Regions from separate parts of the Citroniella saccharovorans genome, predicted to be linked through region 1. Evidence: riboswitches for the same ligand, from Rfam matches in the RefSeq annotation. Region 1 holds a riboswitch; each other region holds the start of a gene.

Region 1 (3,279 bases):
TACTGTTGGTCTAAATATTCCTATTGGAAAGCTAAGATTAAAGGCAATTGCTAAATAAGCTCCGAGCGAAGCTCCTGAGCTTATTCCCAAGGTTGACCCATCTGCTAGGGGGTTTCTTAAAAGCCCCTGCATAGACGCTCCGCTTATTGCAAGCGATGCTCCAACTAAGAAACTTGAGAGTATTCGAGGTAGTCTTATTTTTAAGATAATGGTTTCATTAGCAGAAAGAGGGGCTGGATGCCCCTCAAATATTCTTTTAAATCCTTTTATTAAAATTTCGACAACTTCTTTAAAAGGGAGTGTTACACTTCCTATAGATATACATATTATCATGCTTATAAATAGTAAAAGCAATATAGGAATGTAGATTTTGGATTGATTTTTACTAGTAAACATTCTACTTTACAAAATCTGATAAAAGTTTAAATCCTTCTTTTAATCTTGGTGAAGGTCTAGATAATTCATTGTTTTGTAAATTTAATATTTTTTTGTTTTTAACTGCACTTATTTCTTCCCAGCCAGTTCTTTTCATTATCTCTTCTTCAGGTTTGTCTCCACTTCCTGAGTACATAGTAATTGTCATTATATAATCTGGATTTCTTTTGATAACTTCTTCTTCAGAGATTTCTTTCCATCCTTCTACATCGTCAAATATATTTTTTAATCCTAACATATCTGCTGCTTCTTGCATAAATGTTCCTTTTCCAGCTGACCATAGTCCATATTCTAAAGGAGATACTTCAAAATATATGCTCTTGCCTTTATTGGCTTCTTTATCTTTTGCTATTTCGTCAAATACGTATTTCATAGACCCAATTAAATCTTTAGCTTCTTTGTTTTTGTCTAATATTTTTCCGATAAGATCAATTTCTTCATATACTCCATTTAGATCTTTGGCGTTAAATGTAACTACACTTATACCTGCATCTTTAATTGTTTTAAACTGTTCGGCAGTTTGAGCCATATCGGAAACAAAGATTACATCTGGATTTAGTTTAATAATTTCTTCTGCGTTTAACTCGTCTCCTGTTTGAAGTTTTGGCTTTTCTAGTATTTCTTCTGGATAGTCTACATATTGACCTATTGCAACTATATCTTTTGCTCCTTTAAGTTCATTTACTATTTCTGCACTATCAGGATTAAGTACAACTATTTTTTCTGGTTTTTGAGAAAATGAGATTTCATTTCCTAGCATATCCTTTATGTTTAGAGGGTATACTGTATTCTCAGTTTCTAAAGATTTGCAATTTTCATCGGTCTTGTTTTCAGTTTCTTGTTTTGTTTCATTATTATTATTGTTTTTGTCACAAGCTGTAAAAGAAAATGCAAGGGCAAAAGCTAAAAATAATGATAATATTCTTTTTTTCATGTCTTCCTCCTTGAAAAATAAAAAATCCTTCTCAAAACCGAGAAAGACATCATAAATTTATCTATCCCGGTAAAAAACGCTATTAGGTATCCCGACTTAGCTTCATCCTCATAACGCCTTCCCACCTTAAAGATAGTGGCCATATTATTTGTCAGCAATCACGGTTACCGGATTAGTTCAAGATTTGCACTTGATTCCCTAATGCTTAAAAGCATACTATAATTAGCACAACGTTTTTTATTTACTATTTTTTTATTTTCGCATTATATTTTAGCACTTAATTTTAAAAAAATCAATTTTGACATTGGTATTAATTTAGTTCAATTTTTATTTTTATGAATAAGATTTTTATTTTATTTTTTAAAGTAAACTTTTTAGTTGTTATATGAAATGTTTTAAAAATTAAAGCCAAAAATCTTTAGTTAAGATTTTTGGCTTTATTTTAAAATTTATTAAATTGTTTTTGAAGAATTATTTTGTACCAAAAAGCCTATCTCCAGCATCTCCAAGGCCTGGCATTATATAACCATGTTCATTGAGTTTTTTATCTAGGCCTGCTACAAATATATCTACATCTGGGTGGTTTCTTTGAACAAGTTCTATGCCTTCTGGTGCAGCTATTATATTTACAAGTTTTATCGACTTGCAGCCTTTTTCTTTTAGGAAAGTTATGGCAGCTGAAGATGATCCTCCTGTTGCAAGCATTGGATCTAATACGTAGATTTCTCTTTCGCTTATATCTACAGGAAGTTTACAATAATATTCAACTGGCTTTAAGGTTTCTGGATCCCTATATAGTCCTATATGGCCAACTTTTGCTGCTGGTAGAACTTCTAGTATTCCATCTACCATTCCTAGTCCTGCTCTTAAGATTGGGACAAGGGCTTGTTTTTTGCCAGCTATTTCGTATCCTGTTGTCTTTTCTATTGGAGTTTCGATTTCTATTTCTCTAACTGGTAAGTCTCTAGTTACTTCAAATGCCATCATTGTTGAAATTTCATTTACAAGTTCTCTAAAGTCTTTTGATCCTGTTTCTATTTTTCTTAATATTGTTAGTTTGTGTTTTATAAGTGGATGTTCAAATACTGTAACTTTTGACATTTTTATCTCCTATTTTCTTCTTCTATTTTTTCTATTTTATCTAGTCTTCTTTGGTGCCTATCTCCTTCAAAGCTTGCTCCCATATAGGCATCTATTATGTCTTTTGCGACTTCTGGTCCTATGGTTCTACCACCAAAACAAATAAAATTGGCGTTGTTGTGTCTTTTGGTTGCTTTTGCGGAAAAAGCATCTGATAAAAGTGCAGCCCTTATTCCATTAAACTTGTTTAAGGCAATAGATATTCCTATTCCAGTTCCGCAAATTCCTATCCCAAAATCATAACCGCCATTTAGATATTCTTTGGCTAATTTTTCTGCATAATCTGGGTAGTCTACAGACTCAGATGAATCTGTTCCAAGATTTACTACTTCTATTTCCCTAGCCTTTAGATAGTCAATTATGATTTTTTTTAATTCATATCCACCATGATCTGATCCTATAACAACTTTCATTTTTAGCCCCCAATCATTTTTTCTAGTCAATTTATTATAACATATTTTTCTCTACTGACTTTTTTAATATTTAATATTATTTTAATTATTTGCTAGATTTTATAGTTTTTTTACTTGATAATTTTACCTGCTGCTGATTTTTTCATCCTATTCATTATAGAAAATCCAAGATTCTCTTCTTTGATTCCCTCTGCTAAAATTATATCAACATTGTACCTATCGAAGTCTCTAAGAGAGGAGAAAAGTTTTCTGGAATTTTCTTCTGTATCTTTGATACTTCCTAAGGACTTTACATATGGGGTGTCAAATTCTCTAAGGTATTCGTTAAATGTAAGGATTCCAACTTTTTTGCCTTGA
Region 2 (3,279 bases), 290 kb from region 1:
TCTTGTCACTCATTCCAGGAATATAAAAAGGTATTTCATCTGTGTCATAATGGACTTTATACTCTTTTATATTTAAATCAGAAAAAGGACTTTCAAATGGCTTTTCAATTCCATAAACTGCTCCAATCTCGTAGCCCCTATCATATAGTCCTCTTAAGAGGTTTGAATAATATACACCTGACCCAGTCTTCATGGGTAACTGGGATAAAATATTTAATATCTTCATTTTTCCTCCATTTTTTATATTTAATTAAATTTAATAAAGTCAAATTTAAAATTCTTAATAATATATATAAAGCTTTTTATAAAAATAATTTATCTTTTCTTCATTATTTTAAATATATTAAATTTATATAAATTTATCTTTATTTTTTTAATTATTTTATAGATTTTCTAATCTGATTATATTATAATTGATTTGTAAAGACAAATTATTAAGATATAAAAACGGAGGATAATATGTCAGACAAAATAAAAAACATAGTAAAATCAGAAATAATTAATCTTTCAAAGGAAATCTCAAATGAAAAAGGACAAATTGCAAGTAAAACTCTTGCTCAAAATGATGCCGTTTCAATAACTATTTTTTCATTTTCTAAAGGCGAGGAAATATCTACCCATGAGTCAAATGGCGATGCTCTAGTAAGTGTTTTAGAAGGAAAGGCGAAAGTTACTATCGATAATAAAGAGTATTTACTTTCAAAAGATGATTCAATAATAATGCCCGCAAATCATCCTCACTCACTATATGCTGAAGAAGATTTTAAAATGATTTTAACGGTAGTGTTTTAATTGTTTTAAAATTATTTAAAAAAACTAAGTTGTAAACTAAAAAGTAATAGTTTTAGAGTAAAGAAAACCCAGGAATCTTCCTGGGTTTGATTTTTCTCTATTTAAAAATTTATACTTCTCTTTTAATAAAGCCTTTACCTGAAACTTCAACCATGTTAGATATTGAAATAAAGGCATTTGGATCAATTTCTGCTACAACTTGCTTGATTCTTACAACTTGTCTATTGTAAGCAACACAGTAGATAACTTGCTTTTGTTTTTTTGAATAGGCTCCCTTAGCTTCTAGTAGGGTAACTCCCCTATGAGGATCAACCATTATCTTATTTGCAACTTCTTCAGCCTTGTCTGAAATAATAATAAATTGTTTCTTTTCGTCAAAACCATTTATAACCTTATCTACAACTTGATAAGCTACATACATTGAAATAACAGTATAAAGCCCTCTTTCTAAGCCGAATAAAAAAGAAGCAACAGAGATAATAATTCCATTCATTAGCATTAATCCTTCGGAAATATTTAAATTATAATCTCTTTTAAATATTAGGGCTAGTATATCAAGTCCTCCCTGGCTGGCTCCATATCTAAATAAAATCCCCATGCCTATTCCATTTAAGACTCCTCCAAATATTGCCGATAAAATAATATCATCTATTTTAAAAGGTAGGTTTAAACTTTTTAATATAGTTAAATAAAAAGAAAGTAGAAAAGCAGATATAAATGTAAATATCATAAACTTTTTTGATAGTCTTTTAAAACCAACAATGAAAAGTGGAATATTTAATAAAAATATAAAGATACCACTTGATACATCAAGTAGATATTGAAGCATTATTCCAATGCCGCCAATTCCACCACTTAACAACTTATGGGGTATGAAAAAAAATGTAATTGCTAAAGCGCAAAGCAGCTCCCCAATTATTACTGCTAAAAGTCTTTTACTTAAATCTTTCATAGATCTCTCCTTCTTAAGAATCTTTAGACTTTTAGTTGCAAAAAATCAACTAAGAAAAGTCTATCTACCGTAGAACTTAACTTAAAATACTGGAAAAAGATCTGGCTTAATCAAAAATTGATATTCACAGTGGCGGGACCGCGTGAGATTTGCACTCAACTTCCATTATTATCCAAAAAACCAGTACTTTGTTAAGAAAGATTATATCATAAGTGTTTTGTAGTTGCAATGAAAATTTCTATATAAAAAATACTTTTAGTTTATTAGAAATAACTTTATCCTATCCCACAAAAAATATTAAGTATATTTTTTTAATAGTTAAATTTAAGCTTTATTTTATATTTTAAAAAGGAGTAATATATGTTTATATATTACTCCTATTTTTTATTCGATTTCTATATTTTTACTTATATCGTTAATTTGAACGGCGGTTTTTCCAGGGTTAAGTTCTAATTCTTCATCCTGTAAAAAATATTTAGTTGGGGAGTTTTTATCTTCTTTTTTCCATCTTATATTATATATTTTCCCATTTGTAAGATAGTATCCTTCCCCTTCTCCTACATTATCCATCGTTCTATGGACTCCATCAGATTCAAATCCCATATATACCTTCTGAACTAGAATATTTTTAAATGAAAGAGGCTTTTGAGTTAGAAAATCTATATGATCTTTTCCATCAGACATTTTTTTATATTCTTTTTCATAATCACTATAAGTATAACTTGTGTTTAATCCAGATGTGTAGCTGAATGTAATCTTATTACAGGTCTTACCTTGAACTTTTTCGTTCTTCTTTTCTCTTAAAGAAAATTTAAATACAGGATTTTTATCGAGTTCTTCCTTATAGCCATAAGTCTTTATTGCCTTTTCTATTGCATCTGGATTGGTAAAAGCATTGTGTGGTGCAACTGTCCCAGTTTCACTACTTCTCCAAATATATTCACTTGATGTTGTCATCCCATCTATTTCTTCATAGCCTTCACTATAAACTATATTGTCAGCATTAGGTGAGCCGCCATACCTAACTAAAAGTCCGTCATGTTCTTTAATGTAATCAAAAAAATATGGTCTGAGAGATCTTATAGGGCCAATTAATCTAGTCTTGCTATTATAAAAGAGTGCAATTATTCTAGGAATGTTTGCCTCTGCTTCCATTTCGTAAATTATTCCAGCATCAGATAGTCCAGCTTGAAATCTAGCATCTGGATGATTATCTATCATCACAGAAATAATTCTTCCCTTATAGGTTTGATTATCTAAAGGTAGTCCAGTTAATGGATTTTTTATTAGCTTTTTATATGCTTCTTCTTCAGCTAATTTTTTTCTTTCTTCCTCTTCCTTTTTTCTGGCCTCTTCTTTCTTTCTCTCTTCTTCTCTTTTTTCTCTTTCTTCTTTCTTCTTTTTTCTTCTTCTTTTAGCTTTGCTTCCTCTTTTAATTTTTCTTCTTCCTTAAGCTGACTTATTGTCTTTGCATTCTTATTTGAGCAGCTAACAATTAGTGGTATAGAAAAAAGTAAAATTAAAGCAAGTATCCA
Region 3 (3,279 bases), 450 kb from region 1:
AAAATTTGCGACTTAAATTCTTTTCCAGTCTATGAGAATGAAAAGGAAGTTAATAGTGAAATTTTTGAAAGTTTATTGAAACTAGAATCTCCTTATCTTGTATTTACCTCTTCTTCATCTTTTAATAATTTTTACGAAAGTTATGAAAGGGCAGAGGATTTACTAAAAAAAGGTAAGATTATTTCCATTGGGGAGATAACTACAAGTGCAATTAAAAAAAGATTTTTTAATCCATATAGGGAGTCAGAAAAATCAACTATTGAAGATATTATAAATATTATTAGAAAGGATTAGTTTTAAATGATTAATAGAACTAGAAGACTTAGAAGAAATAAAATTGTTAGGGATATGGTTTCAGAAACAAGTATTAGTAAAAACGACCTTATCTATCCACTTTTTGTTGTTGAAGGTGAGGGGGTAAAAGATGAAATTCCATCTATGACTGGTCAATTTAGATACTCTATTGATAATCTTTTACTTGAAATAAAAGATCTTTTAGATCTTGGAATAAATTCTATAATTCTTTTTGGAATTCCAAACTCTAAAGATCCTTATGGAAAGTCAAGTTACGATGAAAACGGAATTATTCAAAAGGCGGTAAGGAAGATTAAGGAAAAGCATCCAAAAATGTATGTTATAACTGATCTTTGTATGTGCGAATACACCTCCCATGGTCACTGCGGAATATTAGATGAAGATGGATATGTAAATAATGACAAAACTTTAGATTCTCTTTCTAAAATTGCCCTATCTCATGCAAGAGCTGGTGCAGATATGATTGCACCATCAGATATGATGGATGGAAGGGTTAAGGCTATAAGGGATGCATTGGATGGTGAAGGTTTTGTAAATATTCCTATTATGTCTTATTCTGCAAAATATTCTTCAAGCTTTTATGGACCTTTTAGGGATGCTGCCGATTCAGCTCCATCATTTGGAGATAGAAAGACCTACCAAATGGATTATAGAAATTCTGATGAAGCCCTAAGAGAAACTGAGTTTGATATTTTAGAAGGTTGCGATCTTGTTATTGTAAAGCCGGCTTTAACTTATCTGGATGTTGTAAGAAGGGTTAAAGATAATTTTAATATTCCAATTTGTGCATATTTTGTTTCTGGTGAATATCAAATGCTTAGAGATGCTGTTGATAAAGGACTTTTAAATGAAGATGCAATTCTTGAAGCGCACTACTCTATAAAGAGAGCAGGAGCTAAATTAATCATAACTTATTTTGCAAAGGATATAGCAAAAAAGTTAAAATAATTTAATATAATTCCTTGACAAAAAAATAAGAAGTGTTACACTTAAGTTGTATAACATTATGTGTTTTAGGTTGATCCTAAGGAAGTAGGGTGAAAATCCCTCACAGAGGCCGCTGCTGTAATAGACAAGCTTTTGTTCATTATGCCACTGAGAAATTGGGAAGGCGAACAAGAGTGTTTGAGTCTTAAGTCAGAACACGAAGCATAATGAAATCTCACGCCTTAGAGTTTATATTGAAATACATAATTATACTACTAAGCCGTGCGAGTCATCGTTCGGTATTTTTTATAGGAGGAATATATGAAAAAACTTGTTTCACTCGCAGGTTATGTAGGTCTTTTTCTACTTCTTGCGATAAGTCCTGCATATGCATGCATGCATATTATGGAAGGTTTTTTACCAGTTGGTCATGCAATTTTTTGGGGTGTCGTTTGTCTACCTTTTTTAATTATTGGTATTAAAAAGCTTTCTTCAATAAGATTAAAAGACAAGAGAGTTCTAATCATCTTAGCTATGAGTGGAGCCTTTGCTTTTACTCTTTCAGCTTTAAAAATCCCATCCGTTACAGGATCATCATCTCACCCAACTGGAATGGGCTTAGTTGCAATACTTTTTGGACCTTTTGCAGCTAGTGTTATTGGAGTTATTATTTTATTTTTCCAAGCGGTTTTACTTGCACATGGTGGATTAACTACTCTTGGAGCTAATACTTTTTCTATGGGAATTGTTGGACCATTAGTATCTTATGGTTTATTTAAGGTCCTAAAAGGTAAAGCACCTAAATCTTTTAGAATATTTATTGCTTCAGCACTTGGAGCTCTTTCAACTTATGTAGTAACTGCCGTTCAGCTTGCTTTTGCTCACCCACAAGAAGTTGGTGGTGTTATGGCAAGTTTTACAAAATTCTTTGGAATTTTTGCAGTAACTCAAGTTCCACTTGCAATAATCGAAGGTTTATTAACTATGGTTCTTTTATCAAGTCTAGAAAGTTTAGCTAAAGAAGAACTAAATCTTATTGGATATTTGGAGGCTTAAATGACTAAGAAAAAAATTATACTTCCACTACTTCTTTGCGTATTAATAGCTGTTGTTCCACTTTTAACTATTAAAGATTCTGAGTTTGGTGGAGCAGATGGACAAGCAGAAGAAGCTATTACTGAAATTGATCCAAACTATGAACCTTGGGCTGAAAGTTTACTTGTGCCACCAGGAGGAGAAACCGAATCTTTATTATTTGCTCTTCAAGCTGCACTTGGTGCAGGAGTTGTTGGATATGGACTCGGTTATTTCATAGCAAGAAAGAAGTTTCAAAAGTAAATGATAAAAAACTTTATTAGTAGTTTGACTCTCTTTTTACTATTAAAGAATAAGTTAAATTGGGCTAGTGCTATTTTTATTAGCTTAGCCCTTTTTATTATACTTAATTTAGGAAGAGATAAGCATAGTCATCTTCTATCATTTGAAACAATAAGTAGGAGGTCAAACTTTAAAAGCTATGATGGAGCTTTTAAAATTCTATTTACTTTTTTAAGTGTCATTTTATTGATAATTTCAAAAAACTTACTTTCAGCTATTTTATGCTTTATATTTTTTGTTTATATTTTAATTATTAGGGACAAGATAGGCATAAGATCAATAATTTCTATTATTTCACTGCCTTTATTTTTTATTAGTATTTCAGTTCTTTCCCTAGCTTATGAATTAAATTTAGATAATGGAATAAATTTTTACTCAAGCCAGGCTTCTTTTAGAAATGCTAGAAGTATGTATTTTGTAATTTTGGCTTCTTATTTTCTTTCCCTTTGTCTAAGTTTAACTAGCCCTCTAAATAGTATTATTTATGGACTTAAGAAGTTAAAACTTCCTAGTACGATAATAGAGCTGATGCTAGTTATAAGAACTTATATAACTAAGACCTATAATATATTTATGAAAAAAAGCATATCTGCTTCTTTAAGGGAGGGAGATGGAGGATATAGGGCTAAAAAGAGAAGCTTTTACCTTATAGCAAAGTCC

What was found. Region 1 has a riboswitch for cobalamin ahead of VLK81_RS05085 (ABC transporter substrate-binding protein). Riboswitches for the same ligand answer to the same signal wherever they lie in the genome.
Region 2: linked by a shared signal. The riboswitch ahead of VLK81_RS03700 (YitT family protein) and the one ahead of VLK81_RS05085 (ABC transporter substrate-binding protein) in region 1 are both predicted to bind cobalamin.
Region 3: linked by a shared signal. The riboswitch ahead of VLK81_RS02915 (energy-coupling factor ABC transporter permease) and the one ahead of VLK81_RS05085 (ABC transporter substrate-binding protein) in region 1 are both predicted to bind cobalamin.

Annotation. Positions count from the first base shown of each region.
Region 1 covers NZ_JAYKOT010000003.1:535,055-538,333, reverse strand. Annotated here, with positions in the region: gene VLK81_RS05090 (FecCD family ABC transporter permease) at 1-396, opposite strand, end outside; gene VLK81_RS05085 (ABC transporter substrate-binding protein) at 398-1,369, opposite strand; cobalamin riboswitch at 1,434-1,616, opposite strand; gene upp (uracil phosphoribosyltransferase) at 1,841-2,470, opposite strand; gene rpiB (ribose 5-phosphate isomerase B) at 2,473-2,922, opposite strand; gene VLK81_RS05070 (L-threonylcarbamoyladenylate synthase) at 3,033-3,279, opposite strand, start outside.
Region 2 covers NZ_JAYKOT010000003.1:249,071-252,349, reverse strand. Annotated here, with positions in the region: gene VLK81_RS03710 (glycosyltransferase family 4 protein) at 1-226, opposite strand, end outside; gene VLK81_RS03705 (cupin domain-containing protein) at 460-792, shown strand; gene VLK81_RS03700 (YitT family protein) at 902-1,744, opposite strand; adenosylcobalamin (AdoCbl) riboswitch at 1,793-1,933, opposite strand; gene VLK81_RS03695 (DUF3048 domain-containing protein) at 2,129-3,031, opposite strand; gene VLK81_RS03690 (hypothetical protein) at 3,058-3,279, opposite strand, start outside.
Region 3 covers NZ_JAYKOT010000003.1:80,415-83,693, forward strand. Annotated here, with positions in the region: gene cobA (uroporphyrinogen-III C-methyltransferase) at 1-294, shown strand, start outside; gene hemB (porphobilinogen synthase) at 301-1,263, shown strand; cobalamin riboswitch at 1,305-1,484, shown strand; gene VLK81_RS02915 (energy-coupling factor ABC transporter permease) at 1,564-2,298, shown strand; gene VLK81_RS02920 (energy-coupling factor ABC transporter substrate-binding protein) at 2,299-2,580, shown strand; gene VLK81_RS02925 (energy-coupling factor transporter transmembrane component T) at 2,581-3,279, shown strand, end outside.